DNA from 3 places in the Undibacterium sp. RTI2.2 genome. Region 3 is predicted to be linked to each of the others. Evidence: predicted binding sites of a transcription regulator. Region 3 holds the regulator's gene; each other region holds the start of a gene.
The links. The regulator FNR, encoded in region 3, switches genes on or off when oxygen is low (the NO sensors DNR and NnrR bind a similar motif). The targets are predictions, from matches to a motif close to TTGATNNNNATCAA.

Region 1 (10,716 bases), on a different contig from region 3:
TTCATAGAATCAATCCTGATCATGACGACCTCTGTTTCTCGTACTTCCCTTTGGTGTTTGCTGCAGCAGCGGGCGACTAATCTGCCCAGCCTGAAAGAACTATTCCGCGCCGATCCGCAGCGATTTACGCATTTTTCTGCATCGGCTTGCGGTATCTTGCTGGACTACTCCAAACAGAGAATCGACACGACCGCCAAGCTCAATTTGCTGGCGCTGGCGCGACAACAAGAGGTCGAGTCTCATCGTGATGCCATGTTACGCGGCGAAGCGATTAACAATACCGAAAACCGTGCCGTACTGCATACCGTGTTGCGGCTACCCAAAGGCGAATCGTTTTATCTGAATGGCGAGAATATCGCTGCCGACGTGCATCAGGTGTTGGCACAAATGCGTAGCTTCAGCGATGCCGTACGCGAAGGTCGCTGGCTAGGCTATACCGGCAAACCGATTAGTACCGTCATCAATATTGGCATCGGTGGATCGGATCTGGGACCGCAGATGGCGTGCATCGCCCTAGCACCGTGGTCGAAGAATAATTTATCCCTGCACTTTGTCTCCAATGTGGACGGTCGCCACGTCGCCGATGCGTTGAAAAATGCGAATCCTGAAACGACCTTGTTCGTTGTCGCATCCAAAACCTTTACCACAATGGAAACTTTAACCAATGCCCGCACTGCACGCGAGTGGATGCTGGCGCACGGATGTCCGGCAGAACAAATCCGTCAGCATTTTGTGGCACTCAGTACGAATGTAAAAGCGGCGGCAGATTTTGGGATTGCGCCAGAAAATGTGTTCCCGTTCTGGAACTGGGCTGGTGGTCGTTATTCGATGTGGAGTGCGATTGGTTTGTCGATTGCGTTGTATGTCGGCGCAGACCGCTTTGAAGAAATGCTGGCGGGTGCGCACGAGATGGATTTACATTTCGCGCAAGCACCGCTTGAGCAAAACTTGCCGGTATTAATGGCCTTGATCGGTGTCTGGAATATCAACTTCCTTGGATTACAGGCGCTATCGATTGCACCTTACCATCAGCGCATGACACGCCTGCCTGCTTATCTGCAACAGTTAGAAATGGAGAGCAACGGCAAGTCTGTCACGCGAGAAGGTCAGCGGGTAGATTACGCCACCTCACCAATTTTATTTGGTGAGGCGGGTACCAATGGTCAGCATGCCTACTTTCAGTTATTGCATCAAGGCGCGACGATTATCCCGACTGATTTTATTGTGGTGGCAGAAGATGATGCTGGCATGCCAGGACACAATAAAGCACTACTGGCCAACTGCTTTGCACAATCAAAAGCTATGGCATGGGGTAAAGATATTAACGAGGTTCGCGCTGAACTTGGAGATTTGTCAGACCAGATATTAGCGCCTAGGGTTTTTGAAGGAAATCGTCCGACATCAACATTGTTGCTAGATTCCCTCACACCGCGCTCATTAGGTGCATTGATTGCACTGTACGAGCACAAAGTATTTGTACAATCAGTGATCTGGGATATTAATGCGTTTGATCAATGGGGTGTAGAGCTCGGTAAATCGCTGGCACAGCAATTGATTAGCTTGGACCCATCTGCGGTAAAAGAAGACTACGACAGTTCTACCCGCGGATTGCTGAAGGCGATTAGTAAACGATATCAATAAAGCGAACTGAGGCGTCCAGAAATGCGGGGGCATCGCTGAATTTGATGCCTGCTTGGTGCTTCTTTGTGCCGAGTTTGACGCGAATTGACCGTTTTTATGGGGTATTGAGAAAGACAGTAGGTCGCTGGAAAATCCTGCCCAAAAGATCGTTACAACAGCCTCATTTTATATACTCCCAATTTTTTTATAAAAATATGCCTTATTGTCCAATGATTATATGGACACTTTAAATATACTTAACCAGAGTATATTTATTTAAGTAATTCCGATTAACGATAAGTTTGCCCGATGAATGCTCACCTGATGAATACTCACTCTTCTCAAATAATCGACATGACTGAAGACGACAAAGACCAAAGCCTGCGCGAAGACATTCGTCGTCTCGGACGGATACTCGGCGACACCGTACGCAATCAGCATGGCGACATTGTGTTTGATTTGATTGAGACGGTAAGGCAAAACTCGATCCGCTTCCGGCGCGATGCCGATGAGGCTGCGCGGGAAGAACTGGAATCGACGCTGGATACGCTCACCAACGATCAGACGACGCAAGTCATCCGCGCTTTTAGTTATTTTTCTCATCTGGTAAATTTGGCAGAAGATCAGCATCATATTCGCCGCACCCGTAAGCATTTGATCGCTGGGTCAACACCACGCGCAGGCAGTCTGGCGCACACAATAGAGTCCTTGTACAGCAGCGGTCACAGTACCCAACAGTTACTGGATTTTTTTCAGACCGCAGAAGTCAGTCCTGTGCTGACAGCGCATCCGACCGAGGTGCAGCGCAAAAGTATTTTGAATTGCCAGACCGTGATCACTCGCCTCTTGGATGAGCGTGATCGTATGCAATTGACGCCGGAAGAATCGGACGCCAATGATGAGGCGCTCAATCGTGCCGTGCTGACTTTATGGCAAACCCGCATGCTGCGCACCTCTAAATTATCGGTGCTGGATGAAGTGGAAAACGGTCTGAGTTTTTACGATGCCACTTTCTTACGCGAGCTACCGAGTTTGTATGCAGGTTTAGAGGATTTGCTGAGCAGCAAAGAGGACAGCCATAAGCCAATTGATTTGCCTAGTTTTATGAAGATGGGAAGCTGGATTGGCGGTGACCGCGACGGTAATCCTTTTGTGACTGCTAGCGTGCTGGAACAGACTCTGGCAATGCAAGCAACCCGCGCACTCAAATTTTATCTGGATGAATTGCATACGCTGGGTTCGCAATTGTCGATGGCCACTTTACTGGTCAATGTGTCGGCAGACTTGCTGGATCTGGCGGAACGTTCGCCCGATCACTCACCGCATCGAGCAGATGAACCCTATCGCCTTGCCGTCAGCGGCATTTATGCGCGGCTGGCTGGCACCTACAAACAATTGCTGGGCGCAGACCCGGTCATTCATGCATCCGGCGATGCGACGCCCTATGCCACGGCGGAAGAATTATCAGCCGACCTCGATATCGTCCATCAATCCCTACTGGACAACGGCTCGGCTGCGATTACACGGGGTCGTTTGCGACACCTGCGCCGAGCAGTACGTGTGTTCGGATTCTATTTAGCGCCGGTCGATCTGCGTCAAAACTCCGACGTGCACGAGCGGGTCGTAGCTGAATTATTAGAAGCCGCCAAACCCGGCAGCAACTACCTGCAATTAGACGAAGAGCAACGCATCCATTTGTTGGCGGCTGAAATCGAATCCTCGCGCCCACTTGCCTCGCCTTATATTACTTACTCGGAAGAGACTCAATCTGAGCTGGCGATTTATCGTGGCGCCCGAACGGCGCAATTGCGCTACGGCAAAGGAGCTGTGCCCAACTGTATTATCTCCAAAACCGATGGCGTATCGGACATGCTGGAACTGGCTTTATTGCTAAAAGAAGCAGGCTTACTACATCCGCTAGAAGGCAGTCTGGATGTGAATATTATTCCGCTGTTTGAAACCATTGGTGATTTACAAAACAGCGCACCGTCGATGGATAGATTGCTCGCTTTACCCGCTTACGCACGCTTACTGGCAAGTCGCAATCATGCGCAAGAGGTCATGCTGGGCTACTCCGACAGCAACAAAGACGGCGGCTTCCTGACATCCGGTTGGGAACTGTATAAAGCTGAGTTAGATCTGGTAACAATATTCGCTAAACATCAAGTACGCTTGCGCTTGTTCCATGGCCGTGGCGGCTCGGTCGGCCGTGGTGGTGGCCCAAGTTATCAGGCGATTCTGGCGCAACCAGCTGGCGCAGTGCAGGGGCAAATCCGGTTGACTGAACAAGGCGAAGTGATCACCGCTAAATATGGCAATCCTGAAGTTGGCCGTCGCAATCTGGAAGTGTTGGCAGCAGCGACTCTGGAAGCCAGCCTGCTGTCGGATAAAGAGCCCGCGCCACCACCCGCATTTTTAAAAGTGATGGAAGAGTTATCCGATCACGCTTTCCGCGCTTACCGGAATATGGTCTATGAGACCGAGGGTTTTGAGCAGTATTTTTGGGAATCCACAGTGATCTCAGAAATCGCAGGACTGAATATCGGCAGCCGTCCGGCATCGCGTAAAAAATCTACGGCGATAGAGGATTTACGAGCGATTCCATGGGTATTTAGCTGGTCACAATGTCGCCTGATGTTGCCGGGCTGGTTTGGTTTTGGCTCAGCCGTCACAAGCTACTTGCAAGCACATCCAGACTATGGGTTGCAAACTCTGCAAGCGATGTTTAAAGACTGGTCGTTCTTTTCTACGGTCTTATCGAATATGGAGATGGTGTTATCCAAAAGCGATATCGGTATCGCCAGCCGCTATGCGCAACTGGTCAAGGACGAGGCTTTACGTAATCGTATCTTCCCGCGTTTAAAAGCCGAACATGAAGCGACTATTGCCGCTTTAACGTCGATCTCTGGGCAGTCAGAATTATTGTCTGCGAACCCTTTGCTAAAACGCTCAATCAGCAATCGCTTCCCATATTTATCGCCGCTAAACCATGTGCAGGTTGAGTTACTGGAGCGCTATCGCAATGGCGACCCGGATGAGCGGGTAAGGCGGGGCATACACTTATCGATCAATGGGATTGCTGCTGGTTTGCGGAATAGTGGTTGATTCTGGATCACTAGTCTTGTTCTCTATTGGAGTACCATACGGACAAGGAAATTATTAAGTTACCAAAAAATCAATTATTACATGTCAACTCAATTACTCGGCGTCATCGGCTGGTCTGGTAGTGGAAAAACCACGTTGTTGGAATATCTCATCACACAACTAGTTGCTCAAGGTACAAGTGTGAATGTGATCAAACATAGTCATCATGATATTGTTTTAGAGCCGCCGCACAAAGATAGCGCAAGATTACGTATGGCAGGCGCAAATGAAGTGCTGCTGGCCTCGCCTTATCGTGTTTCATTAATCACAGAGTTACGGCAAAAGCCAGAACCCTCGTTGTCTGACTTGCTCCGCCGTCTGGCAGCCGCCGACCTGACTTTAGTAGAAGGTTATAAGTGGGAGCCCATTCCAAAACTAGAAATCCATCGCCCCGGCCTCGGCAAACCTGATTTGTATTCAAGCGATCTGCGAGTGGTGGCAGTTGCGGCAGATACGCCAGCGCCAGCAGATCTGAGTGCCGGCATAGTCTGGCTCGATCTGAATCAACCGGAGCAGATACTAAAATGGCTACAACTTGCGCTGGCGGAAAAGTTATTTTCGGTCTCGCTATAAAGTCGCACCCAGTTCCAGCCGTTAAGGAAGACACGTATTAATGGGAGAATATAATGGACGTTACAGGTATTGCCAGCGTTGCCACAACTTTGGCCGATGTAGGTACTAGCCAAGCGGTTAGTATTGCTGTGCTTAAAAAAGCGCAAGACATTAGCAAGGACAGCGCAACCGCTTTGATCGAAGCGATTCCAAGCGCTCCAACGGTATCGAATTTACCGCCAAATCTTGGCAGAAATATCAATACCACTGCTTAGTGTTATTTTGTTGCCGACGTACAAGGTTGTGCGTCGGGTGACTTTATTTTTACGGTAATTCATACTCATGAATTACATTTGAACTGTTTCTTAAGTTTTTCTCACGCCTCCTCACTTCACCAACGATTTGTTGTAATTCAAGCGTGTCAGCCAAAAATTAAAGCGCACCTTGATGAACTAACAAATTACGCTCACACCACCAAAAAATCCCGCAGCAAAAAAATCTACAATCAGTGATAATCCTGTCGAGAATATTGAGCAGTATTAATTGGCAATGAAATCGCCAGTGAGCCTGGCGCGACTAGGAAAAATAATGACTGATACACAATGGGGATGGTCGGATCGGCTAAGTTTGAGCTATGCGCCCATGGATGAAACACATCAAGAATTTGTCACGCTCTGCGCTGCGCTGGCAGAAGACAATCCGGCAACCTACATCGAGCGTTTAGATGCCTTGATCGCACATTCAGTCGAACACTTCGATCAAGAAAATCAATGGATGACTGAAACCCAATTTCCACCAGGCGGCTGTCATATCACAGAGCACAACGCCATACTGCAAGTCATGCACGAAGTGCGACGCCGGATAGAATTAGGAGAAACCGATTTAGGCGCACGCCTGGCAGAAGAATTGCCGCACTGGTTTGAACATCATGTTGATACCATGGACAATATGCTGGCGCGCTTTATGAGTAATGAGCAAATGCAGCAAAATCAACTTGCAACATTGTCTGAAGAGCCAGTCAGCGCCGGCACAGCAGCCGTTTGATTATTCAACAAATAAGCAAAACGTATTAGGGTGAATTAAGCCGCAATCACCTTGATGCGAACATCGCCCAAGACTACTTTTTGTCCTTGCCGGATTTTGGCTGTTTTACGCAACTCCTGCTTGCCGTCAACGGCAACGGCACCACTGGCGACAATCACTTTGCCTGCACCACCGCTGTCGCATAGTCCGACCAGTTTTAATAATTGATTCAATTCAACGAATTCGCCATCCAGGCTAAAAGTAAGTTCTTGCATAAAATTCCTGATCAACATTAAGCTTCTTGTTAGCTACAAGGCGAAGAATAACCTATCCGCTGAATAACCCAAACTGCCGCTAAAAATTAGTATCCAATCAAGATTGAACCCAGATTTTCCATTAGACCGCTACCACTTCGCAAAAAACGCAGACGGCGTGCGGTCTTCAGAGGGATAGCACCACCGCGATTCGAGTGGAAACGCTACAGCGACAATTGCACCGTTGGCGAACTGCCTGGCGTTGTTGCTCCTCCTAGCAAGATGCAGCTTGCGTCGTCGTCGCGTCTAGCCAGTCAGTCCGCCAAAGGCACACTTGTCGCTGTTCCAATGGAAAATCTGGGTTGAATCTAATTTGAAATTTGTTTCGTAAAAATTAATAATGAATACAAGATTCACACAAAAGCAGGACATTTTTTAAAAAGATGTGTAAGGTATCTCTGCTTTGATCGACTATTCGTTGTAAGTGATGTGTATTGATTCAATTATCGATTCAACTTAATGTAAGCCCTTTTTAATTTATTGGAGATCAACATGAACAACAAAGCCATGATCGCAGTTGCATTAGCAGGTTTGCTTGGTTCCGCTATGGCAGCCGCCGCTGAACCAGCAAAAACAGAAAAATGTTTTGGCGTCGCCAAAGCAGGTCAAAATGATTGCGCTACTAAAACTGGCTCCCATTCTTGCGCTGGCCAAGGCAAAAAAGATATGGACCCTAGTGAATGGAAAAAAGTCCCGGCAGGCACCTGTGAAAAAATGGGCGGCAAAGTAGACAAAGCAGCCTGATTTTAGCTAAATTTAATACAGCTTGAACTCCGCGTTCGAGACGATGCGCAAACCGACCGTCAACTTAGGGGTTGGCGTTGGTTTGCGCAGTCAGCATTACCGTGATTTTCTGAATGCGCCAGTAGCAATCGACTGGTTAGAGGTGCATTCAGAAAATTATTTTGGCGATGGCGGTTACGATTTGCATGTTTTGCAGCAACTACGTCAAGATTATCCCATCAGCCTGCATGGTGTCGGTTTAGCTCTCGGCTCTGCCGTTGGTTACAACGCCTACAACGACGCCCATCTGCAAAAATTACACCACCTGGTTCAACGCATACAACCTGCTCTGGTATCCGAACATTTGTGTTGGGGTGCTGTGACTGGTCGTCATTTAAACGATTTACTCCCGCTACCATTGCGTCAAGATGCTTTAGAGTTGATATGCGAGCGGGTTGATCAAGTACAAAATCTATTGCAAAGAAGCGTGCTGATCGAAAACGTCTCGACCTATTTACGCTTCGCCCAAGATGACATGTCCGAGGCAGAATTTCTGGTACAACTGGCAAAGCGTACAGGCTGCGGCATTTTATTAGACGTCAATAACCTCTACGTCAATCAGCATAATCACGGCGAAGATGCCTTAGCAGCGCTGCGTCATTTCTCTGATCTGCCACAAGGTGTGATTGGTGAGATTCATCTGGCAGGACATTTGCGTACTGATGACTGCCTGATCGATCACCATGGTTGTGAACTAGCGCCGGAGGTATGGGATTTATACCAAACAACGTGCTCGCTACTGGGCACAGAAATTCCTGTGTTGATTGAATGGGATACCGATATTCCGGCGCTACCGGTTCTGCTGGCCGAAGCGGCTAAGGCGACGTATTACAGGGATGCGTCTCGTGCCAACATCATCAACGCAAGTAGTGTCAGTAACTCAATATCAGCGGCACATCATGGCTGACCCTCGCAGCCTCTCTGCGATACAACAGCAGTTTGCAGATGCTTTATTGTTTCCCGACCAAAGTACCAGTCCATTGTTCAAATCCTCGCCGGAACAAGCACAAGAACGCTTGGGGATTTATAGGGGGAATGTGTCCGCCATCTGGACTCAAGCCTTACAAAATACCTATCCTGTTTTATATCAATTGGTCGGCGCAGAATTTTTTGAGCAAATGGCCAAAGCCTACGGACGCGCCCATCCGTCTACTTCAGGCGATTTAAACGAATTTGGATCGCAGCTATCCATTTTTTTAGCTGATCCAGCAACTGGTATCGGTATCATCAATGACTATCCCTATTTTCCAGATGTCGCCAACTTAGAGTGGCATGTGCATACGGCCTATTACGCAACCAATACAGCGCCGTTGGGCCTGGCCGAAGTGATTGAAAAAACAGGAGAACATTTTGGACAAACCCGTTTGCGCCTACACCCAGCTTGCCGATTAATAACATCGGAGTGGGCTTGTGCAAGCATTTGGCAAGCACACCAACCAAAAATCGATGTCGCTTATCCAGAGCAATTAGAGGTAAAAAACTATTGCTTAGTCAACCGCCAACATTGGTTAGTCGAAGTACATGCATTAGGCATAGCGTCGTATGTTGGATTGCTAGCCTTATCGCAAGGAGAAAGTATCGGATGGGCATTGGAGCAAGCGATGGAACACGATCCCGATTTTCAGATTGCGGATCAACTACAGCAATGGTTTAACTGGGGCATTTTTGTAGAGAGTAAACTGTCTTCCAGCGATGAACGCATGTAAGGAAAACCGCACTCCTCCGACTGACTTGCATAACTAACAGGGAGAATAAAATGAACCAATTTTTGCGGCTGCATCAACTCAGCACCAGCATCGATCAACTAATACAAGAATGGGGCGGCGCATTGCTTAATCTTGGTTTGCGGATTTTTGTAGGCTGGCAATTTCTAAAATCTGGGATGGTAAAGATTCAGGACTGGGAGGCAACTTTATCCCTATTCCGCGAGGAATATCATGTTCCCGTCTTGCCGCCGGAGCTAGCCGCGATTACCGGCGCTGGTGGAGAATTGTTTTTCCCGATTTTGTTAATTACAGGCTTATTCTCCCGCCCTGCCGCTTTAGGATTATTTGCAGTCAATGCAATGGCAGTCGTATCGTATCCGCAGCTTTGGTCATTTGAGTGTCCGGCGGCCATCAATGATCATCTGTATTGGGGTTTGCTGCTGGCTGTATTAGCAGTATTTGGACCTGGAAAAATTGCGATAGATGACTGGATCAAATCTCGATATTAAATTAGAAGCGGATACTTTTCTAAAATAGAGATATTAATAGGACTGATGCAAAAACGTAAAGCTATTTACTACCATTCCCATGGAACTAGATGGCTGTACATAAAAAATTAAGACCTCTCAACATAGAGGCACAGGGCCACAGAGAAAGCCATGAGAACAGCGAAAACCTGTCTTTCTCTTCCTTTGTTGTTCCTCTGTTTCCGCGTGTCTGCATGCCTCTGTGATGAGGGGTTTTGATTTTTGCATAAGTGCTAAGAGAATTTCTAAAAACTATTTTTCTTGTTACTCCTGTGCAGGCGGGAGTCCAGAGACGTGCGTTAATTCAATAACGCCCTTTGGATACCTGCTAAAGCCATGCAGAACTAGAGTCATCAGCTCTGGTCATCATTTGTAATTTTTTGGAAATTCAAAAAGTACAAAGTCCAATGATAATGCGGCTTCTAACATAGAAACATGCCAGAAGCCGCATTATCTTTAGATATCCAAAATCAATAATCTTAAGGAAACATGATATTGGATAGTGGTGTAGACAACATCCAGCATCACTGACGCTTCATTGCCTCCTTCTTCACTTTCTTATCCGCTTTTTTTTCCTTCATGGTTTTTGCTGGTTCTTTTTTGACTGCTTTTTTACTGTCTTGTGCTTTGCTCATGATGTGCTCCTTGGTGAAACAGTACAACAGTACTGCGATAAACTGGATTATAGGTCGAATGGTGCGCAATGGTATGACTGGGACGCACAAATTGGTACTATCCGTTATCTATTCCGTTTTTACATACTGTTTGTCATAGCTAAATTTGGTGCTTATCTGATTTTTTCGCCCGGTTTGGCTACAGTGTCTGGAAATTGGAAGCACTCAGCCGAATTATTTATACTAATTACTTATGAAAATACCAAAAAGAATACAGCCACTTGTTGATGAAGGGTTAATCGATGATGTCTTGCGCCAGCTCATGAGCGGCAAAGAGGCCACGGTGTATGTCGTGCGTTGCGGTGAGGATATCCGTTGCGCCAAAGTATATAAAGAAGCGAATCAGCGTAGTTTTAAAAAAGCCGTCGCCTAC
Region 2 (10,716 bases), on a different contig from region 3:
AGATTTCCTTGTTTGAAAAATAGACTCTGCAATGAAAGGTGGTTCTTTTGGATCTTCAGCTATCAGGTCTTCATGCCATTGTAACCGGTGGATCTGCCGGAATAGGCGCGGCGATTGTCCATGCTCTGGCGAGTGAAGGTTGCACGGTTTCTTTTTGCGCCAGAGGTCAGGCGCAGATTGACAGATCACTTCGTTTAGTTGAGCAACTTCCCGGAACTGTTCGTGGCTACGTTGTTGATGTGACTAAGATCGACGATTTTAAAACGTGGATGGCTGAGATCGGTAATGTTGATATTTTCATTCCGAACGTGAGCGCGATCAGTATGGATTGGGCCGCTAGTATCAAAACAGATATTCAGGCGACGGTCAACACAACAGAGGCAGTCATTCCATATCTGCAAAAATCTTCTCATGCTGCAATCACATACATTGGCTCTAAAGCAGGCTCGCTGGAGGCACCGACCTCTGCACCTTATGGAGCAGCAAAAGCGGCAATGGTGCATTACATGAAATCCCTAGCCACGCGTTTGCTGCCGACAATTCGGGTGAATACAGTCTCTCCCGGGGACACCTTATTTGACGGTGGATTATGGGATCGCGTAAGTCGAGAAGAACCTGAGGCTTTCGAAAAAGTTGTTAAACGCAACCCCATGCGGCGCCTAGCTACAGCAGAAGAGATTGCGCGAGTTGTCGCTTTTATTTCCAGTCCCGCAGCAAGTTTTGTCGCAGGTGCAAATTGGTATGTTGATGGAGGTTCAGTCAATCATGTGCAGTTTTAAATGCCGACTCTGTGATTTCATGTAATTACATTTCAAGCACATGGCTGCAGTCATCGGTTGGTCGCGCAAGATAGCTGTTTAACCAGTTAAATACTTTGCCTGCGTTATCTTCAATTTGCTCGCCAAAACCGTGCGATGACAGTAAGGCGATACCGTTGGTATGTGCCAGTATGCCAGGGCGTAATATTAAGTTCTGTGCGTTGTCATCGGTTGCTGTTACGTAAAGCGAATTGAGCCATTTTTCTAGCAGTGGCGCGAGTACCAGATTATGTGATGAGACGATCACCAGACCTTTTTGTGCTAGTGTTTTTAATACCGCTGCTGCGGCAGAAACTGATTCGCTATGGTTGGTCCCGCGGAAAATTTCATCGATGATGTAAATACCCTGATGCATCCCATTGGCTGCGGTAAGTAATTCTTTGGCACGTCGCAGTTCTGCGATGTACAGACTCTCGCCACCCATTAAAGAATCTTCATTTTGCATACTTGCATAGACTGGACGTGTTGATACGCTGGCGGTCTTGGCATAACAAAATCCAAATGCACGGGCGACGATCAGATTTAGTCCTATGGTGCGTAGCAGGGTACTTTTACCAATGCCATTTTCGCCGGAAATAAATGCACCCTTAGACTCCAGCCCAATTGATAGCGGTCGCGCCTGATGTAGCAGTGGATGTACTGCCTCCGTAAATGCAAGCTGCTTATATTGATGGCGCTCTGCCCAGCAAGTAATTTTTTGATCTAGCAGATGACGTGCTAAAGCGATATCCGCTTCTAAATTCGATACACGTAAATAACAGTCGCGTAGAAAATCGATGTTGGCATAGACGTGCAATACACTCTTAAAATAATGCCTGACATTCGCTATCATTAACCAGTCGATATACGCTCTGGTGCCGGGGATGATGGCATCAATACTGGGCAGTCGTGTTAATTTCCGGTTGATTCTTCCGGCACGGACACTATTGTCTGCAAACTCTTTCAGATCTATTTCTGTACGTTTCCCAAGCACACTGCATACGCCCAATAACTGATTGAGTGAGCGCATGGAGTGATTCCAAAGATGCATCGCCGAATGATAATGAATCTGTATGGCAAACAGTCCTAGCAGCGAGAGTGACGCAGTTATCCAGGCGAATGGATGCAGCAATGTTGCACCGAGCGATACAAAAAATGTCGCAGCCACCGTCCATATATAGCGATGCCAGACAGGTAAGCTGATCTGATTTGAATCGCTAAATAATAAGCTCGCAATTTCAGCGTCGGCTTTGCGCAGGTTTTGGAAAACATGATGTAGCTCGTCCAGCACAACCGGGTCTTGCATCAGTGTTTGCAGTCGCTCAGTCAGCTTTGCACATTGCTTATCGCCGAGCCCAGTACGCAAGCGTTGATACAGTATCTGTTGTCCAAAAATACTGACTTCTTTTGATAATAGTGTTGCGTATTGCTGTACCAATAAATCTTTCCAAGTTTGCTCATCAATCGTATGTGCGTCGGGATTTAGTGTGACGCTATGTAATTGCCCGATCTGCTTTACAGAAAATGAATGATCAAGTGAGTCTGGCTCGGGTAAAACTAAAAAACGAATCCAGCGGATAAAATTTTTCCAGGAAAATTGCAGTGATGATGTGGACATACAGCCCTTAGCTAGCGAAGTGTGTAGCAGAATGTAAATGGGAATTACGTAAATGCGTGCGCGTTGATTCGCTAGATGTAGCTTTGAGCCAAGATATCAAGAGAGGTGCAAAAGGATACGCAATATGGCGGTAGAAATTTAGCCAAGGTCATCGCGGGTATTTGTCAACGCAGTTCGAAACACGTTTGCCCGGTAGTGTCTGCAACGGACTTTTCTTCGCGCATAGAGGAAGATAGTATATTTCCCCGTGGACTAGTTATGGTGACTGGCACTGTTCTGATTTAATCTCTAACGTATGTTGCATTCAAACTTTCAAATTCTATTGCGTTGTTTATTACGTATTTCCTAACATCGGTTTAGCCAACGCTAATATCCTTTCAACTTATCAAATTGCATAGCATGACTGTGGTACCCGCCTGGCGCCAGCTTGTCGCAACAAAATACAGCCAGTACCGCCATGGCGCTGTGGAAGAAGCAGTGATTCGCCGCGAACTGGCCGAGGAGTGCGAAGCGCGAGCCAATCAGGTCTGGCTCAACTTTGCTCAGGTCATCACACGCCATGTCGTAAGCGGGCAATTGAATGGAGCCGCATTGATCATTTGGTAGCGATGCCTGAGTCAACGAAGTTACACAAAGTGGATCGAAAAAGCTTAGCAAAGACATCGGTTTTGAGCATAAACTAATCTCAGTGCTTAAATTTTTTTCAACCTGCCATGGCGCAATGCGACTATAACAATCGCGCTGATGTCCGATTTCTCTGCAGTACTTCGCTGGCTCATCTTTTGTGGCCTACTGTTCCCACCTACAACTGCGGCACATTGCCCTTGGCTTTATCTTGCTCGTCGCGGCGCTTCATCTCGGCGCCCGCAGCCTTGGCATTGACGACGCCAATATCATGCACCAGCCACGGGGCGGCCATGGATACGGAGTAGCTATCGACCAAGCCCGACCTAGGAGCCAAGTGCGACGTAACCATAATATTTAGCGCACAGTTGGGAGAAGGATGGAGCAACATCGCATTCACTTCGGGGGCGCCGGGTATCAAATCCCCCTGGCATGGACTGTCGGAATTGGGCCCTCTGTCGTTCATGCTGAGTTTGCCGTTCATGTCGTAGCGCCACTTCGCTATCCCGAGAAAATCCGGACGCGTTGCGTTGTCGATTCCTTGTGCATCGAATTTCGCTGCGACAGAGCGCTGCAGTACGGCCACTGGGATCGCTTTGTCTGACGGCAGGTTTGTGAAGGCCCGCAACACCATGAATACGGCTCCAGCCTCGTTGTACAACAGGACGAACTTCTCACCGCTGCCGTAAGAGTCGCCAGGCGAGGTGGTTCGCACATCGGCCTCAACACCGTTGAAACTAGAACTCATCCAGGTAAAATCGGTCTTTTTGAACTTGAAATTCGGATTGGCCTTGAGTGCAAGACGGCGCGCTTCATCGATATTCATACCAATCTTGATGCCAGCAATATCTGGCAAATTAAGTTTTGCTAGCACTGCGCTGACCTCGGCTGAATCGGGTCCTTCCGAGCTATTACGCGACGGACTGTTACTCCTGCCCGCTGCGTTGCCGGATGTGGCCGACTTTCCAGAGCCCGCCCTGTTGCCGCTCGCGGATACGGTAGCGGGGGCTTGATTCTGGGTTGAGATGTTGTCTGTGATGATCTTCTTTAGATCAATCGTTGTACCCGCATGGGCTGCCAGCGGTGCCGCGAGTGCCAGTATTGATACGAGGGTTGATACAGCTTGCTTCATGTGTGCTCCGTCAAAAGGAAATTAGGGGGGGCAGTCGCCGTGCATACGGCAAACGTAGCCCTTCCATTGAAACATAAACTTGATTTAATTTCAACATTTCGCATTGCTGTAGAGTGATGCGCAATTGATGTGACTATTTTGAATGAAGTCAAACTGACGTATTTTGAGAGTGGCGGCATTTCTTGCAGCTCACGATATCGATAGTGTTTGTTAACGCAGTTGGCAACGCGTTTACCCGGTGGTATTTGCGACGGACTGGATTAGTTACAGCAAATGACACTGTTCTGATTCAATCACTATTACGCCGGGCGTGGCTTTTAAGGCCGCACTAATCATGGTTGCTGCTACTTTGCTCGTGGTGACCGGGCGTAGACGTTTTGGGACGAGTGGTCCTAATAATTTACTGAAACTGATTGCAAACGATTCCCCCCATCGTTTTTCTGGGCGTTCGCCACCGTCCAATAGCGAGGGACGGACTAGCGTCAGAGATATAAATCCCAATCCCGCCAGATCACGTTCGGTTTCTGCTTTGACGCATAGATAAAATGAACTGGCATTGAGTTTGGCGCCCATGGATGAGTTGAGTACAAAGCAGGTGGTACTGGCAGCAAATGCATATTTCGCTGCATCCACCACATAATCATGATCTACCCGATAAAACGCAGCTTGTGACCCAGCCTGGCGCATGGTGGTGCCAAGCGCGCAGAGAACGGCATCTGCTTTCCACCATAGGGCATCAGCTGGTAGCTGATCAAAATCGATAATCGGATTTTCTAGCTTAGCGTGGCGACGTTGGACATCTGCTAGCGGGCGTCGGGTGGGCGCGATGATATGACTGATGCTGTCATTAGCCAGCGCTTGCACCAAAATTTGTTGCCCTACCAAACCACTGGCGCCGAGTACGATGAGGCGGGTCATAAGCGACTTTCACAAAATAAATAGGATGCGTTGAGTTTGATCAAGATGCCATAGCGACGATTAGTGTATCGCTGAAACGAATATGTTTGCAGAAGATTGTCTGGCGAACCGCCTTAGGCATAAGAGCCGATTTCTTGCGCTGACCGTACGCTAGTACGGAACCGTTTTGAAGCACAGCTGATTTTTACGGCGGCAGTTCCAAGCTTTCAGGACAATATTTCTACCTGAATTGAATATACTCCCTATTATTTTTATTAAAAATGTCGTAGTGTCCAATGATTATATGGACACTTAAAATATACTAGGTGATAGTATTTATCATTCATCCTCTTGTCTGATCATAAAAAATACTATCACCTGCTACGATATATCACCAATTGTCTGCTACTTAGTGCCTACTTAAATGCCTTAATCAGCGCATCAAACTTCACCTTGATGGACTCGTCATGATGATGAATTGACGGGACTTCCCTATCGATTTTAAGTAGTTCATACACAGCCATTTGTGCCGCCCGTACCGAATATTCCACGGTGAAGACAACATCGTCAGCGATCTCTACAAACTGGCTGACGAAGGCGAGATTTTTAGAATTCGCTGGTACTGGCAACGGACGGTCAATTTTTGTCCTTGGCATAAACATGCTGGTGATATACGGCATGCGGCAAGGGATGCAATTGGCATTGGCAAAACTGGCCTGATCAAAATTGAGATGACCGCACAACTCTTGCAAAATTTCTGCCCCGCTGCATTCTGCCATAGGCTTTGCCACAAAATTTCCGACGCGATCTGGGTGTAGCGCATAACCCCAAAATACCTGCACGCCTTCTGGCTGATCCGCAAAATGCGGTTGATGTGCAAGCACTACCGACATAAACCAATTGGAATCTTTAAACGTCACCAAGCCGCCAGTACCTGCCCGGTTACCAGTAAATTGTTCCATCTTATCGAAGAAAATACTGTCTTTGAGTGTGACCGTAAACGATGCCCAATACGATTCCGGGATGCTGGAATTGAAGGCGGCAGGATTACCAAATTCAGGACGATTTACGGCGATCTTTTCCCATAAGCGCCAGCCTTTACTATCGTGTTTGGTCAGCTTTACCGGGGCGGCGCTCATGGAGCCATAAGTAGAGGCATCGGTCATGGACGCATTTTGGAAAAACACAATATCGCCATCAACAACGGGAACCACTTCATCTTTACCATCGCGATGGCAATGCAAGGCCGTGACGACGATTTTGTCATTTTGCGTGACGAGATCCATATCCGTTACAGTGCAGTTCGTCACAAAGTTCACGCCCTGAGTTTGCAACCAGCTTAACAACGGACGTACCAGTGAATCAAACTGGTTATACACAGTGCGCTTTACACCAGCTAAGGTTTCGATGCGAGAAAACTCCATCATAAAGCGGTGCAGATAACGCTTAAATTCCACCGCGCTATGCCAGGGTTGGAAGGCAAACGTAGTCGCCCACATAAACCAGAATTTGGTTTCAAAAAATGTTGGCGATAACCAATCAGTGATGGCGCTATTCCCCAAGCTGGCTTCATCAGCCTCGCTTAGTTTTAGCAGCTCCATCCGGTCTTGCATACTAAAACCCATGGATGTGACATCTACTTTGAAGCGATTTTTATCCACCAGACGCGCCATAGAATGCGGCATGTTCTTGAGATTAAACGCAACGGTTTCATCGAATACACTTTGCGCCAGATTGCTCAATGAAGGAATGCTATTGAACAAATCCCAGGTACATTCATAATTATCAGTAGTCAGCATACGTCCACCACGCAAGGTGTAGCCATGCTCTGGATTGCCCGCACCATCGAGACTGCCGCCAAGGAGTGGCATCGCTTCAAAAATCGTAATTTGCTTGCCGCTCACACCGCCGTCGCGGATCATAAAGGCAGCGGCTGATAAAGAGCCAATGCCACCTCCAATGAGATAGGCTTTATGCGTACTGTTCATTATTTTCCTAGTTAGTTGATGTGTTGATGATTTGCGCTGCTTTCGTGCAGCTTTCATGCTGATATGGCACGCGTTACTTTTCATCTAGGTCAAGATGTCTTACCTGACCGTAGAGCTAAAGGTAGACAAAATCTGTCGATTACGCTTTGATCTAGGTCAAGCAATAGTGGTGATAAAGCGAATGCTCAGGATGAGCGCATCGTAAAGCTCGGCGATAATTCAGTCAGTGCGGCAGCACACAGTGCCTTGTATGTAGCCTTGAAACTGATTTTGTTTGCATTTTGCTACGCAGAACGGCGATTGAGTTTTATAATAGTTTTTACCGATGTAAAGCAAAGAAATGACATGACAAAAACGCCGAGCCAGATGACTACCGTCCGCAAACCAGACTCTGCCAGCGCAGAGCAGCGAAGACTGCAAATGGCCGATATCGCCCGCTTGGCAGGCGTCTCTACTTCTACCGTGTCACGTGCTCTTAGTGGCAGCTCCTTAGTCAATGACGAGACCAAGAAAAGGATAGAAGAGTTAGCACGCTCTTTAAATTATTCCATCAATATCGGCGCACAAAATTTACGCCTTAAACAAAATAAAACGGTAGCAGTCGTGGTGCCTTACGATGCGACAACACGGCAACATTTATCGGACCCTTTTTTCTTAAGTATGTTAGGTAGTCTGGCCGATGCATTGACCGATCGCGGCTTCGATATGTTGCTGTCGCGGGTGGATGCTGAGCAACTGGACTCGGCTGCACAAATTTATGATACCGGCAGAGTGCTTGGCGTAATTTTGATCGGGCAATGGCGTCATCACGATCAGCTTAATCAACTGGCAGCGCGCCGGGTTCCGATTGTGGTCTGGGGCGCACAATTGCCACAACAATTGTATGTGACCGTTGGTAGTGATAACGTTAGTGGCGGTTTTTTAGCGACCGAACATTTAATTCAGTCTGGTAGAAAACACATCGCATTTTTTGGCGATACCCAACTGCCAGAAATGGCGCAGCGTTATGAAGGCTATTGCAACGCGCTGAGCCGTTTTCAGCTCCCCTTAGATCCCAATCTGGTCGTACAAGCCTCATTTGTAGAAGACGGCGGCCGACTCGCAGTAGAAGAGTTGTGCTCCCGTAAAATCCCCTTTGATGCCTTGTTTGCCTGCAGTGATTTGTTAGCGATGAAGGCAATCAATGCACTCAGGGATAAAAAATACCGCGTATCAGAAGATGTCGCCGTAGTCGGTTATGACGATATCGAACTTGCCCGTTATTTTCACCCCCCACTCACCACAGTGCGACAACCAATGGCAGCAGCAGGGCAGGCGCTGGTGCAAGCCTTATTGTCGATTGTCGAACACGATGCAGTTAGCCCGCGACTGTTGCCTACGCAGTTGATTTCTCGTACCAGCAGTTTGTGATTTGGTCGACTAAGGCTTTCAGCTTAAATTCTATGACAATCAGTTTTCTGCTTTGATTATAAATATTTGCAAACGGTTGCAAGTTTTGGATTTTTTGTGTTTTTAAATAATCCAGATGTAGAATTTCTATCGAAATTCATGCTGCGCCGCATAAGCAAACGATTTACATTTTTTATGTATGTTGCACAATTGTGACAAGCGATTGTGGTCAAGGTGCTTATCCATTTTCTCTTATAAATTTCCAAATTAATTTTGAAAACTCCAGATTTGATCATAGTAAGGGCGATAGTTTTTTGCTTCATGATAATTGGGAATATTTAAGATATTTACAGCGAACAATATCAAATTTCTATTTCTTGATTGCACTAAATAAGTGCTTTGCTGCACTGCGTTATTGCAATCGATTGCAATTATTATTTATTTGACCGATAATCGATTCACTTACTGGCCGCCCATGGTTCAAAAGATCTTCAGCAATGTTTGTAGAATATGTTTGACGAGTGTTTTTGGAGAATTTCAAAAATCTAACGAGGATTGCTGGAGGTCTTTTGTTATTTTCTTTAGTCCGTTGAAACACAGCGGTTTAGTAAGAGAACAGTGCGCTGAAGTAAAGTAAATACGTAAAGTGAATGCATAAAATAAATACGTAAAACGACGCAAAGTAAGATTGTTAAGAGCAGTAAAAATAAAGAGAAGCAAAAATAAAGAGCCGAATCAAGCATGCATAGTGTTTGAAGAAATTTGGCGAAACCGAAAAAAACGGAGACAGAAATGACATCATCACGCATCAAAATGACGCGCATGGCCGGCTTGGTATCACTGGCTGTTTTGCGAATGAACTCTGCCTGGGCGCAAGAGGCAACGCCAAGTGCCGACAATGAAAAAAATTCTCTCAATCTGAATAGCGTAGTCGTAACGGGTACACCGCTACGTACCTCTAAGATGAAGGCCAGTGTTTCTATCAGTACGCTGGATGCAGACCAGATCGCCCAATCAGCGCCTACCAATGCAGCAGAAATTTTGCGTGCGATTCCGGGTGTGCGTGCCGAATCCTCTGGTGGTGAAGGCAATGCTAACTTGACCGTGCGTGGTGTACCGATCTCTGCTGGTGGTGCGCGTTATGTTCAGTTCCAGGAAGATGGATTACCCATTTTGCAGTTTGGTGATATCGCTTTTGTGACGCCAGATATGTTCTTACGTGCTGATGGTGGACTCAGTCATTTGGAAGTCGTACGTGGCGGCACTGCCTCAACGATGGCGACTAATTCTCCGGGCGGTATCATCAATTTCATTACTAAAAATGGGCGTGAAAAAGGTGGCAGTATCGGAATTACTAAAGGTCTGGATTTTGATCAGACTCGTTACGATTTTGATTTTGGTACACCGATTTCCGACAAGACACGGATGTTTGTAGCGGGCTTTTATCGCAGCGGTGATGGCGCACGCCCTGCTGGTGTTACTGCAGAAGATGGCGGCCAGATCAGGGCGAATATTACGCATGAACTGGATAATGGTTACATCCGCTTGAGCTTTAAGCATCTGGACGACAAGACACCGATGAATATGCCTGTGCCTGTGAAAACAGTCAATGGAACCATCTCAGAATTGCCGGGAATTGACCCACGCACAGCGAGCTTCTATTCACCGTACTGGACCCGCGATATCGTACTGAACGGTAATAACAGCAAAACCTCTACCAATGTGAACGATGGTTTGCATGTCGTCAATAATGCGTTCGGCGCAGAAGCTTCGTTCAAGCTTGGCGAGGGTTGGACTCTCGACGATAAGTTTCGGAAGTCGAATAATTCTGGTCGCTTCATTTCGATTTTCCCAAGCGACAACAGTAATGTACAAACCGGTATGACTTATGCCACCGGCCCTAATGCGGGTAAGGCGTATAACGGTACTGCGTTCACTGCAACGGTATTCAATACTTCCCTGGATGATGTCGGTAGTACGGTCAATGATCTGAAAGTATCCAAAGTATTCGAACTGGGTAGCGGTAAATTGGCCGCAACAGCTGGTTTGTATTCCTCTATCCAAAATCTGGGCGTGACCTGGAACTTCAATCAATATCTGATGCAGTCCAGCGGCGACAAGCCAGCGCTGCTGAATTCCAGCGCAACGATTGCAGGTTCGCCCGGTCTATTAGCAGCAGGAACCGATGTCTTTGGAGGTTGCTGTAACCGTTATATCGATGCGCAATACAAGACCAATGCGACGTATCTCAACCTCGGTTGGGAATCGGGT
Region 3 (10,716 bases):
TCAGATATGCAACTTCAACCTGAGTATGACGATGTAAATACTCAGGTAACTGATTTCTTAGATAAGATGGTGGCCGATTTATTAAATGCTGGAATTGAGCCCCAACGTATTTGCCTTGATCCCGGATTTGGCTTTGGAAAAACCTTGCAGCATAATGTGGCAATGCTGAAAAATATAGATCAGTTTCAAGCTAGATTTGGTATGCCAATACTTGCTGGTTTATCTCGGAAATCGATGCTGGGAGCAATCACAGGGAAAAGCGTAGAGCAGCGCCTGGCCGCAAGTATTGCTGCATCAATCGCAGCCGTCGCAAACGGCGCAAAAATTTTACGAGTGCATGACGTAGCAGAGACCGTCGATGCGTTAGCCGTGTGGCGCGCGTTATCAAATTAAAGAAAGAAAATCAAAATGACGAGAAAATATTTTGGTACCGACGGTATCCGCGGCAAAGTTGGCGTCGCACCAATTACCCCTGATTTTGTAATGCGCTTAGGTTATGCTGCCGGCAAAGTGTTAGCGCAACGTGGACATAAAGGAGAGGGTAAGCCTACTGTCTTGATCGGTAAAGATACTCGGGTGTCTGGCTATATGCTAGAGGCTTCTTTAGAGGCAGGATTTGCTGCAGCTGGAGTTGATGTGATGCTCTCAGGGCCGATGCCTACTCCTGCTGTAGCTTATTTGACCAGAGCCTTACGCTTGTCGGCTGGTGTCGTGATTTCTGCCTCACATAATCCTTATTATGACAACGGGATTAAGTTTTTTTCTGCGCAGGGCAATAAATTACCTGATGAAGTCGAGCTCGCAATTGAGGCCGAGCTAGAAAATGGGATGGACTGTGTTAGTTCAGATTTACTCGGCAAGGCGCATCGTCTGCGTGACGCAAATGGTCGCTATATCGAATTTTGTAAAAGTACTTATCCCAACGAATTAGATTTACGCGGTTTGAAGATCGTAGTCGATTGCGCACATGGTGCAGCTTACGATATCGCTCCGCATGTATTTCATGAATTAGGTGCTGAAGTTATCTCTATCGGTAATCAGCCGAACGGTTTTAATATTAATGACCAGGTCGGTGCTACCGCGCCAGATGCGTTAGCTATTGCCGTCAGAGCGAATCATGCAGATATCGGTATCGCTTTGGATGGTGATGCTGATCGCCTCGTTATGGTGGATAGAAACGGTAAAATTTATAATGGCGACCAACTACTTTATTTGATGGTGATGGATCGTCTTGCAATTGGTCCAGTTCAGGGTGTGGTTGGTACTTTGATGACCAATATGGCGGTCGAGTTGGCATTGCAGGATTTGGGCGTTGGTTTTGTCCGGGCTAAAGTGGGCGACAGATACGTGCTGGAACAAATGCAAGAGCGTGGCTGGATGCTAGGTGGTGAAGGTTCCGGACATTTACTCTGCCTGGATAAGCACACTACGGGCGATGGTATTGTCTCTGCGTTGCAAGTTTTATCTGCGCTCCGTCGCAATGGCAAGACCCTGGATCAATGTTTTGAACATTTGATCTTATTCCCACAAGTTTTACTCAATGTTAAAGTGCCTGCCGGATTTAACTGGCAGAAAAATGAAGCTGCCGTTTTAGAAAAACAGCGCGTAGAAGCAGAGTTAGGTAACAAAGGGCGAGTGCTGATTCGTGCATCAGGTACGGAGCCGTTAGTCCGCGTTATGGTAGAAGCGGTTGATTTGGAAATGGCCAATAAATTTGCTCGCAGGCTAGTTGACTGTATAACACCAGCCTAATTTTATATTTGAAATTGTATCGGTCGCATTATTGAATATAGAAGCGATACCATGTACTATTCAGCCTTCGGTTTTTTATATTATTTGGCCAGTACCGCGAATAATATAAGTACTAAATAATTCAATAGCACTTAAGAATTTGATTGAATTGAATCCAAGTATTCTGTACCAGAATATTTGGTTGTTATGGTAAGTGTTATTGTATAACAATTCACATACTTCTCCCGCGCGTCGGTAGCTCAGCTGGATAGAGCAATGCCCTTCTAAGGCATGGGTCGGGGGTTCGAGCCCCTCCCGACGCACTTCTTTTCTACATCCCCAGATTTTCTAAAGTCATCAGCCTCAAGAAAAATTTGAGGCTTGTCTGTGATCAGAAACAGCTTTTGATCATCTGCCTCAGTCTTGATAAATACAAGTTTCTTTGTGTTTGCATTCATCTAATAAATAACCGCAAAATTACTTTGTGGCCATCAGAGATCCATCGTCAGATAAATATTGCATTCCCGTTAGCTTGCACTCATGCAGACTTCAAGATTTGAGTTGTAGGTTTCACCTGGGTTGATCTACATCAAAGCTGATAACTCGTCGCAGTATTAAACTTCTTGCCAGACAAACGACGATTGATGGGGAAGTAAAAATGAAAAAGACTATAGCGTTATCGGTAGTAACAGCTGCGCTGTTAAGCATGTTTTCTGCAACTGCATGTGCACAAGAAAGTCCTTGGTTGGTACGAGTCAGGGCAGAGCATTTGTCGACCGCAAATAAGTCAGATCCTATTGGTGGAGTTGGTCCAGCCGACCGGTTAGAGGTTTCTGACAAAACGATTCCTGAGTTGGATATTTCTTACTTTTTTAGTCCAAATATTGCAGCAGAATTAGTACTGACTTATCCGCAAAAACATGATGTTTATCTCGATGGTACAAATATCGGTAGCTTTAAACATTTACCTCCGACTTTGCTGATTCAATATCATTTTTTACCTGATGCGCAGTTTAGTCCTTATCTTGGTGCTGGTATAAATTACACTCGAATTTCTGACGTGAATCTGCTTAACGGCACAGGTTCTTTGGAAAACAGCAGCGTCGGTCTAGCGTTACAGGCAGGCGTGGATTACAAGATAGACAAACGATGGTCAATTAATGCTGATATCAAAAAGGTGCAGATACGTAGCGATGTATTTATTTCTGGTGCCAAAATCAGCGCAGTAAAGGTCGACCCTTTGATGATCGCTGTTGGGCTAGGTTATCGCTTCTAAATAATCTCCAGAGGCACATGGAGCGCTGTTCTAAAAGAAATTCCGGGTTGATAGGCAATCGAGGCATAGTCTCGATTGCCTATTTCTGATTAAGGACAATCGATTAATGCCATGCTGTTGGAAAAATAAGGATATACATCCACCTTCTTAGGGTAATTTGAGTTCAGAGACCGCTTTCATATTGCAATAATTTAAATAAAATTTAGCGATGCATTTGCGCTAAACTCAATTCATTGATTACAGTCTCAGGGTTGCAACTTATGAACGTACATCTTCCTCATCTGGCTACGCCAGCAAGCACCTCAACGATCCCACCACTTAAATTGCAAGATATTCGGATTCACTGTGCCGCCTGTAGTCTGCATCAATTATGCCTTCCCATGGGATTGGCCGAAGCGGATATGGATAAGTTGGACAGCATCATTGGCCGTAGAAGACGGATCAAGCGGGATGATGCCTTGTATCGCATGGGTGAACCGTTCACCAATTTATACGCGATCCGGGTTGGGCATTTTAAAACCTCTCAAACAAACTCTATCGGTCAGCAACATATAACCGGCTTTCAAATGGCTGGCGAATTGCTAGGGATGGACGCGATTGGTAGTAACGCTCATCATTGTGAGGCAATTGCACTGGAAGACAGCGAGGTGTGTGAGATACCGTTTAATAGCCTGGAGCATCTATTTGGTGAAGTACCAACCTTACTGAGCCATTTTCACCGCATCATGAGTCGTGAAATTAATCGAGAGCAAAACGTGATGTTGCTGTTGGGTAGCATGCGTGCCGACCAGAAATTTGCTGCTTTTTTGGTGAATCTATCCTCGCGCTATGCTGCGCGAGGATATTCGGCAACACGTTTTCAACTTCGCATGTCACGCGAAGAAATCGGCGGCTATCTTGGCTTGACGATAGAAAGCGTCAGTCGCCTGCTAAGCAAATTTAAAAAGTTAGAGCTGCTTTCAGTCGATCAGCGCGATATCGAACTCCTGCAATTACTTACCTTAAAATCAATTGCGGCAGGTACTGATCATTGTGCTTAGACCTTACCTACGTATTGTTTAAGTATTGTTTGAGTCGAGCTTGATGCCAGCATTTTTTTATCTGCTTCATTTTATTTTTCTTCAGAAAATGTCAGTCTTCCTATTCAACTCAACGCAGGCTTGTACTAAAAAGAGGGTTGGCTCTTAATACTGCTATCAGAATTAGCCACTAGCAAATAGCAGGTAAGCGCGCTGGATAATGCACAACATATCCAGAAGCTAAAAAATCCTAATGTATAGATGGCGGGTCTGGATAACTCAATCGGCACGCCAGAAAACACCAGGTCATGCGGATCAAAAATAGAAAAGAACAAACCTTCGGCAGCAACCGCAACCAAAAAAGATGACCATAATATTGCTATAGCGCGTCGCATGTTTGTCTCCTTTGTTATTGTAAAAACTGCCGACCAGTTTGTTGGCTTACTTGCGTATTCAATCAAAGCGGATCTAGGACGATTGCTTGCTGTAAGGGCCAGTTCCAGACTCCACTAAGACGCCATTGCTTAGGCTGATCTTCTAGCGTGACTTGCCAGGCTGCTTTATCTAATAACGGTAGTGCTAAAGAAAAATTACCGGATTCATCTACTGGTGTTTTGATCGCCAGATCTTTAGATGGTTGAGTAGGGTGAACCAATTTCATCGTTAAGATACCGGTTGATATTTTTTGATCGCTACTGAGTTTTCCTTTAATGATCCCGCTCGCAGCATCGTATTGTATGGATGCGTTTAACTTTAATGCCGCAGCCACCTTGTCACGCCGCAGGTCCTGATTGATTGCCTGGCCTTCTCTATAATAATCATCCACCACCATCGCATCTTGTTCTCGGAAGGCGATCGACACCATATACGAGCCGGCAACCACTGCAACAATCGGTGGCGCTAACAGGAACCAAAGCCAGATTTGTTTAAACCAAGGTGCTTGCTTAGTGTTGATAGAGATGGGTGCTGAAATAGGTGAGGTCGACATCACACGCTCCTAATTGTGGGGAATAATAAATACAGCTTTTTCTTTGACCTGCAAGGCCGGATTATCGATCGCTTCAAGCTGAAACCAAATTTTGTTACTACCTTGTTTGCCATGATCGTGGTCTACATGCACCCGGACTGGTATCGCTTTTGTAGTAGCTCCTGGCAGCTCGATTTGGTCGGGGCTGTCTAAACGGATTGAGTCCAGCCCCGATACTTTGATGCGATAAATATGATTTGCTTCCGCCGTGTTCATAATTTGTAGCTTATAAACATTTTCAATCACGCCTTCATTTAATTCTCTACCCATAGAGCCGCGGTCACGGATAACGTCTAGTTTTAAGGGGACACGTGTTAGTAAATTGATCGCTAATACCGATACGATGACGACCAAGATAGCGCTATAGATCAAGACTCTTGAGCGGAAGATTGACTTCAAAACCTGTTGTTCTGACAGATTATTTTTGATCGCATTTGCGGTAGAAAAACGAATCAAGCCCTTTGGTGCTCCGATCTTATCCATCACCGTATCGCAGGCGTCTACGCAGGCGGCACAGCCTATACATTCGTATTGCAGGCCGTCCCGGATATCGATACCGGTCGGGCATACCTGAACGCAAATTGAGCAATCGATACACGATCCAAGCACAGGATTTTTAGCTGTCTTTGTGCTACGCGGTTCCCCGCGCTGCTGATCGTAGGTCACGATCAACGTGTCCTGGTCAAACATCACACTTTGGAAGCGTGCATACGGGCACATGTATTTACACACTTGCTCACGCATCCACCCCGCATTACCATAAGTTGCCAGCGCATAAAATAAAACCCAGAATAATTCCCATGGTCCCAGTGTGACTAATAATATTTCTTGCATCAATGTTTTGATTGGCGTGAAGTAGCCTACAAAGCTGATACCTGTCCACAAAGCGATTCCTAGCCAGATCGCATGCTTGGCACATTTTTTACTGACTTTTGCCAGCGTCCAATTTTGCTTACTTAATTTGATACGGGCGCTGCGGCTACCTTCAATCTTCCGTTCTACCCACATAAAAATTTCGGTATAAACCGTTTGTGGGCAAGCAAAGCCACACCAAAGACGGCCAGCAACCGTCGTAAATAAAAATAATGAGTAAGCGCAAATAATTAACAGAGCGGTCAGATAAATAAAATCCTGTGGCCATAGCACGATGCCAAACAAATAGAACTTCCTTGCGGCCAAATCAAACAACACCGCCTGACGATCATTCCATGCCAGCCAAGGCACACCATAAAACACCAGTTGGGTAAGCCAGACGCAAGCCCAGCGCCAGTTGGCAAAAAACCCTGTTACTTCGCGCGGATAAATGTCCTCTCTTGACGCGTACATTTTAATGGTCGCGTATTGAGGTTCTACAGGATCTGCGTGATCTCGTATTTCGGGCGGCTGTATATCAGACATAGCGCACAAGGTCCCATTGAATGATGATTAGCGAGTTCATTTTTGTGCAGCTTTTATCTCTGCTTCATTCGATAAACTCCAGACATAAGCCGCAAGCACTTGTACTTTTGCCTCACCCAAAAAATCTTTAAACGGTGGCATCGTATTTTTACGACCTTTATTAATCGTCTCCATAATCGTGTCCAGGCTGCCGCCATATAGCCAGATTTTGTCGTTCAGTGCCGGTGCACCTAAGGCTTGATTACCGATGCCGCCAGCGCTATGGCAACCAATGCAAGCGGTAAATTTAGATTTGCCAAACGCGGCTTTAATCGGGTCATGAGTAGACCCAGACAAGCTCAACACATAGTGAGCCACGTTTCTGACCTCATCATCCGTACCGACGACCGCGCCCATCGGCGGCATTTGGCCGTTACGTCCATACATGATGGTCGTTTTGATGACGTCTGGAGCGCCACCATACAGCCAGTCTTTATCCGTCAGGTTAGGAAAGCCTTTATTGCCATGCGCATCCGATCCATGGCACTGCGCACAATAGGTCAGAAATAGCCGCTCCCCAATCAGATGTGCTTGTGGATCTGCTGCTACTGCTTTCAAATCTTGATGTAAATATTTTTCAAATAGTGGGCCATATTCAGCATCGGCGATTTTCAATTCTTTTTGGTATTGCCCGCTTGATTGCCAACCCAATTTGCCGGCATAAGTTCCTAAGCCGGGATACAGATAGAGATAAATTCCGCCGAAGATAATCGTCAATACAAACAACCACATCCACCAGCGGGGAAGAGGATTATTTAACTCGCCCAAATCCTCATCCCATAGATGACCTGTCGTTTCAACAGGGCCTGGTTCCCCATTTGCATCGGTCGATATTTTGACTTTTGCTGTTGCCTGCGTCCACAGCAATACTCCGCAACCAATAATGCTTAGCACCGTCAACAGAGCAATATAAGCACCCCAAAAATCACTTGTAAAATCAGCCATGATGAGACTCCGCTGAGTGAGTACTGTCGTTACTATTAGCAGACTGTGCTTGAGGTGTGTCTGGAAGCCCATCCGCAAACTCATCTGCAAAGGGCAGATTTGCGGCCTCATCAAATGCAGTTTGTTGTTTGCCGTTATATGACCAGTACACAATGCCGAGAAATACAAGCAAACAAGCAACCGTCGTAATGCTGCGCATGTCAGTTAAGAAAGTGACGAATTCCATTTTTATCTCCTGCTCTTAATTAAGATGCCCAATTCTTGAAGATAGGCAATCAGTGCGTCTTGCTCTGTTTTTCCTTCTAAGGCCTCCGGTGCGTGCAGAATCTCGTCGTCGGTGTAGGGATCGCCCAAGCGTTTTAAAGCACGCATTTTGGGTGCGATATCAGCGGGGTCGAGTTTGGTCTTAGCAAGCCATGGATAGCCAGGCATATTCGATTCTGGTACCAGGTCACGCGGGTTGTTTAAATGCGTTTGATGCCATTCATCGCTATATCTGCCACCGACCCGCGCCAGATCAGGACCAGTACGTTTTGATCCCCATTGAAAAGGCCTGTCATAGACAGACTCGCCAGCGACCGAATAATGTCCGTAACGCTCGGTCTCGGCACGGAAAGGGCGGATCATTTGCGAGTGACAGTTGTAGCAACCCTCACGTATATAAATATCCCTGCCGGTCAGTCGCAGTGCCGAATAAGGTTTCAGCCCCGTGACTGGTTCGGTCGTCGATTTTTGGAAAAATAGCGGTACGATTTCTACCAGACCACCAAAGCTGACAACCAACACAATCAGTACGATTAATAACCATGGATTTTTTTCTATCCACTCATGTGAGAACTTCGGTGAGAACTTCGATGACAACTTAGAAGGGGACTTCATTGATTACTCCTCAATACTGTTATTTGCTGTTGGGACTGAGTTCATTCAGCAAGGCGAATCAAGCTAAGCATGCGCACCAGCAAAGACAGGGATGCGGGTATTTACCGGCTGACTATCACGCATCGTCATAAACACGTTAAATGCCATCATCAACATGCCGCTCAGGTACAACAAACCGCCACTAAATCTCACTACGTAATATGGATAAGTCGCTTTCACGCTCTCTACAAAGGTGTAGGTCAAGGTGCCGTCAGGATTGACTGCACGCCACATCAAGCCTTGCATCACACCGGCAATCCACATAGCAGCGATATATAAAACGATACCGACGGTGGCGACCCAGAAGTGGAGTTCTATCAAGGACTTACTCCACATTTCTACTTTTCCAGAGAGGCGAGGGATCATGTAATACATCGAACCCATCGTGATAAAGCCAACCCAACCCAAAGCGCCTGAATGCACATGACCTATCGTCCAGTCGGTGTAATGCGATAAAGCATTGACCGTTTTGATCGACATCATCGGACCTTCAAAGGTAGACATACCGTAAAAGGATAGCGATACCACCAGAAATTTAAGAATTGGATCGGTACGCAATTTGTGCCATGCGCCAGACAAGGTCATGATGCCGTTGATCATGCCGCCCCACGAAGGTGCCAGCAGTATCAGAGAGAACACCATGCCTATCGATTGTGTCCAATCGGGCAAAGCGGTGTAATGCAAATGATGCGGACCCGCCCACATATACGTGAAGATCAGCGCCCAGAAATGGACGATAGAAAGACGATATGAATACACAGGACGCTCCGCCTGTTTAGGAATGAAGTAGTACATCATTCCCAGGAAGCCCGCCGTCAAAAAGAAGCCGACCGCATTGTGGCCGTACCACCATTCAATCATCGCATCTTGTACGCCGGAATAAGCAGAATAGGATTTGGTCAGCGAGACAGGCATCGCAGCGCTATTCACAATATGTAATAACGCGACTGTCAGAATAAACGCACCGAAGAACCAGTTAGCAACGTAGATATGCGGCACTTTACGCTTAAGCAGAGTACCAAAAAATACCACTGCATATGACACCCAGACCACCGCCAGCAACAGATCGATAGGCCACTCTAGCTCAGCGTATTCTTTACCTTGAGTCATCCCCAAAGGTAACGTAATCGCTGCCAGCACAATCACCAGCTGCCAGCCCCAGAAAGTAAAAGCAGCCAAGCCATCGGAGAATAATCTGACCTGACAAGTGCGCTGCACGACATAAAACGAGGTCGCCATTAATGCGCTACCGCCAAAGGCAAAAATCACCGCATTAGTATGTAGCGGACGCAAGCGACCGTAGGTAAGCCAAGGGATGTCAAAATTCAGTTCTGGCCATGCCAGCTGAGCGGCAATCAGCGCACCAACCAGCATACCGACCACACCCCAAACAATAGTCGCGACAGAAAACTGCTGCACGACTTTGTAGTTATAGTTTAGTGCTTTGTCCACTCAGATTCTCCCAGGATATTTCGATCATGGAAGTAGCATAAGTGGCGATTGATAAAGATTCCTTGATGTGTATCAAGTAAGGTTCAACTTGTCGCTATTGATGTAGAGATTAATGCGTATTTAGTCTGATGGCGCAAACAAGATCGCATTAAAAGCAATCTGCCTGGATTGATGTGGTATGTATTTTGTTAGAAGCTCAATTCTTTTGTATGTCATTCCAACATGGGTTTAGCTGGAATCCCGTGTCGTTAATTTCAGAATGAGGTCGCTAATTTCTAGCCATGTTTTTCTGTCCATATAGGTCGCGCAAAAAACGTCGCCGGAGTCCGGCTAAAACGATACCGGAGTGACGTTCTACTGATTTCGAACAGTATTAGCATTTAATCTGAAAGTAGCCCGCAAATATATATACTCCCATTAAAAAATATAAAAATAGCTAAATTGTCCATTAAATATATGGACATCTAGAATATACATGGTAGGAGTATAAATTTATGTAATGGATGTTTTGAATCTGAATCCACATCGGCACAGTCAATGCGACGAATAGTTTTGTGAGCGTATCTGTTAAAAAAATAGTTTGAAGAGGCCTTTGAATTTAGCTCCGAAGATAGCTTTGAAGAAGGATTTGAAGGTGAGCTTACAACTGTTTAAGGTGGATTTTCTGATGGCTTGATTACCGCTTCTGTCGGTATTTCTGCCAATGTCTGCGCTGGTACTTCAGGATTATCATCATCTTGCAAAATTCTCAGAGCAGGACCAACCATGTCGTCAAACTGACCACTGTCCGACATCTTAACAAATACCCAAATTGAAAAAAATACGATGAGTACGCTGACCGGAATGAGCAAATAAAGTGATTCCATTTTAGTTTTCAGATTTCAGGCGATGGTGTTGATGTCGTCAGCGTT

Region 1: the regulator FNR is predicted to act here: its motif matches at 5,719-5,732, upstream of QN395_RS04520 (hemerythrin domain-containing protein).
Region 2: the regulator FNR is predicted to act here: its motif matches at 7,203-7,216, upstream of QN395_RS02025 (oleate hydratase).

What each region holds. Positions count from the first base shown of each region.
Region 1 covers NZ_JASJXN010000005.1:105,435-116,150, forward strand. The annotation lists gene pgi (glucose-6-phosphate isomerase) at 22-1,641, shown strand; gene ppc (phosphoenolpyruvate carboxylase) at 1,975-4,725, shown strand; gene mobB (molybdopterin-guanine dinucleotide biosynthesis protein B) at 4,807-5,337, shown strand; gene QN395_RS04515 (YjfB family protein) at 5,391-5,591, shown strand; gene QN395_RS04520 (hemerythrin domain-containing protein) at 5,905-6,360, shown strand; gene QN395_RS04525 (RNA-binding S4 domain-containing protein) at 6,396-6,614, opposite strand; gene QN395_RS04530 (DUF2282 domain-containing protein) at 7,146-7,397, shown strand; gene QN395_RS04535 (DUF692 domain-containing protein) at 7,420-8,343, shown strand; gene QN395_RS04540 (DNA-binding domain-containing protein) at 8,336-9,142, shown strand; gene QN395_RS04545 (DoxX family protein) at 9,193-9,651, shown strand; gene QN395_RS04550 (PA4780 family RIO1-like protein kinase) at 10,537-10,716, shown strand, end outside.
Region 2 covers NZ_JASJXN010000002.1:219,898-230,613, reverse strand. The annotation lists gene QN395_RS02055 (hypothetical protein) at 1-2, shown strand, start outside; gene QN395_RS02050 (SDR family oxidoreductase) at 48-779, shown strand; gene QN395_RS02045 (MutS-related protein) at 805-2,415, opposite strand; gene QN395_RS02040 (hypothetical protein) at 2,815-3,021, shown strand; gene QN395_RS02035 (hypothetical protein) at 3,218-4,171, opposite strand; gene QN395_RS02030 (NAD-dependent dehydratase) at 4,436-5,089, opposite strand; gene QN395_RS02025 (oleate hydratase) at 5,485-7,113, opposite strand; gene QN395_RS02020 (LacI family DNA-binding transcriptional regulator) at 7,402-8,466, shown strand; gene QN395_RS02015 (TonB-dependent receptor) at 9,238-10,716, shown strand, end outside.
Region 3 covers NZ_JASJXN010000001.1:232,423-243,138, forward strand. The annotation lists gene folP (dihydropteroate synthase) at 1-393, shown strand, start outside; gene glmM (phosphoglucosamine mutase) at 409-1,752, shown strand; tRNA gene QN395_RS01040 (tRNA-Arg) at 1,981-2,054, shown strand; gene QN395_RS01045 (OmpW/AlkL family protein) at 2,390-3,007, shown strand; gene fnr (fumarate/nitrate reduction transcriptional regulator Fnr) at 3,268-4,047, shown strand; gene QN395_RS01055 (hypothetical protein) at 4,173-4,421, opposite strand; gene QN395_RS01060 (FixH family protein) at 4,484-5,014, opposite strand; gene ccoG (cytochrome c oxidase accessory protein CcoG) at 5,024-6,451, opposite strand; gene ccoP (cytochrome-c oxidase, cbb3-type subunit III) at 6,488-7,435, opposite strand; gene QN395_RS01075 (cbb3-type cytochrome c oxidase subunit 3) at 7,428-7,661, opposite strand; gene ccoO (cytochrome-c oxidase, cbb3-type subunit II) at 7,664-8,314, opposite strand; gene ccoN (cytochrome-c oxidase, cbb3-type subunit I) at 8,378-9,805, opposite strand; gene ccoS (cbb3-type cytochrome oxidase assembly protein CcoS) at 10,456-10,671, opposite strand; gene QN395_RS01095 (heavy metal translocating P-type ATPase) at 10,680-10,716, opposite strand, start outside.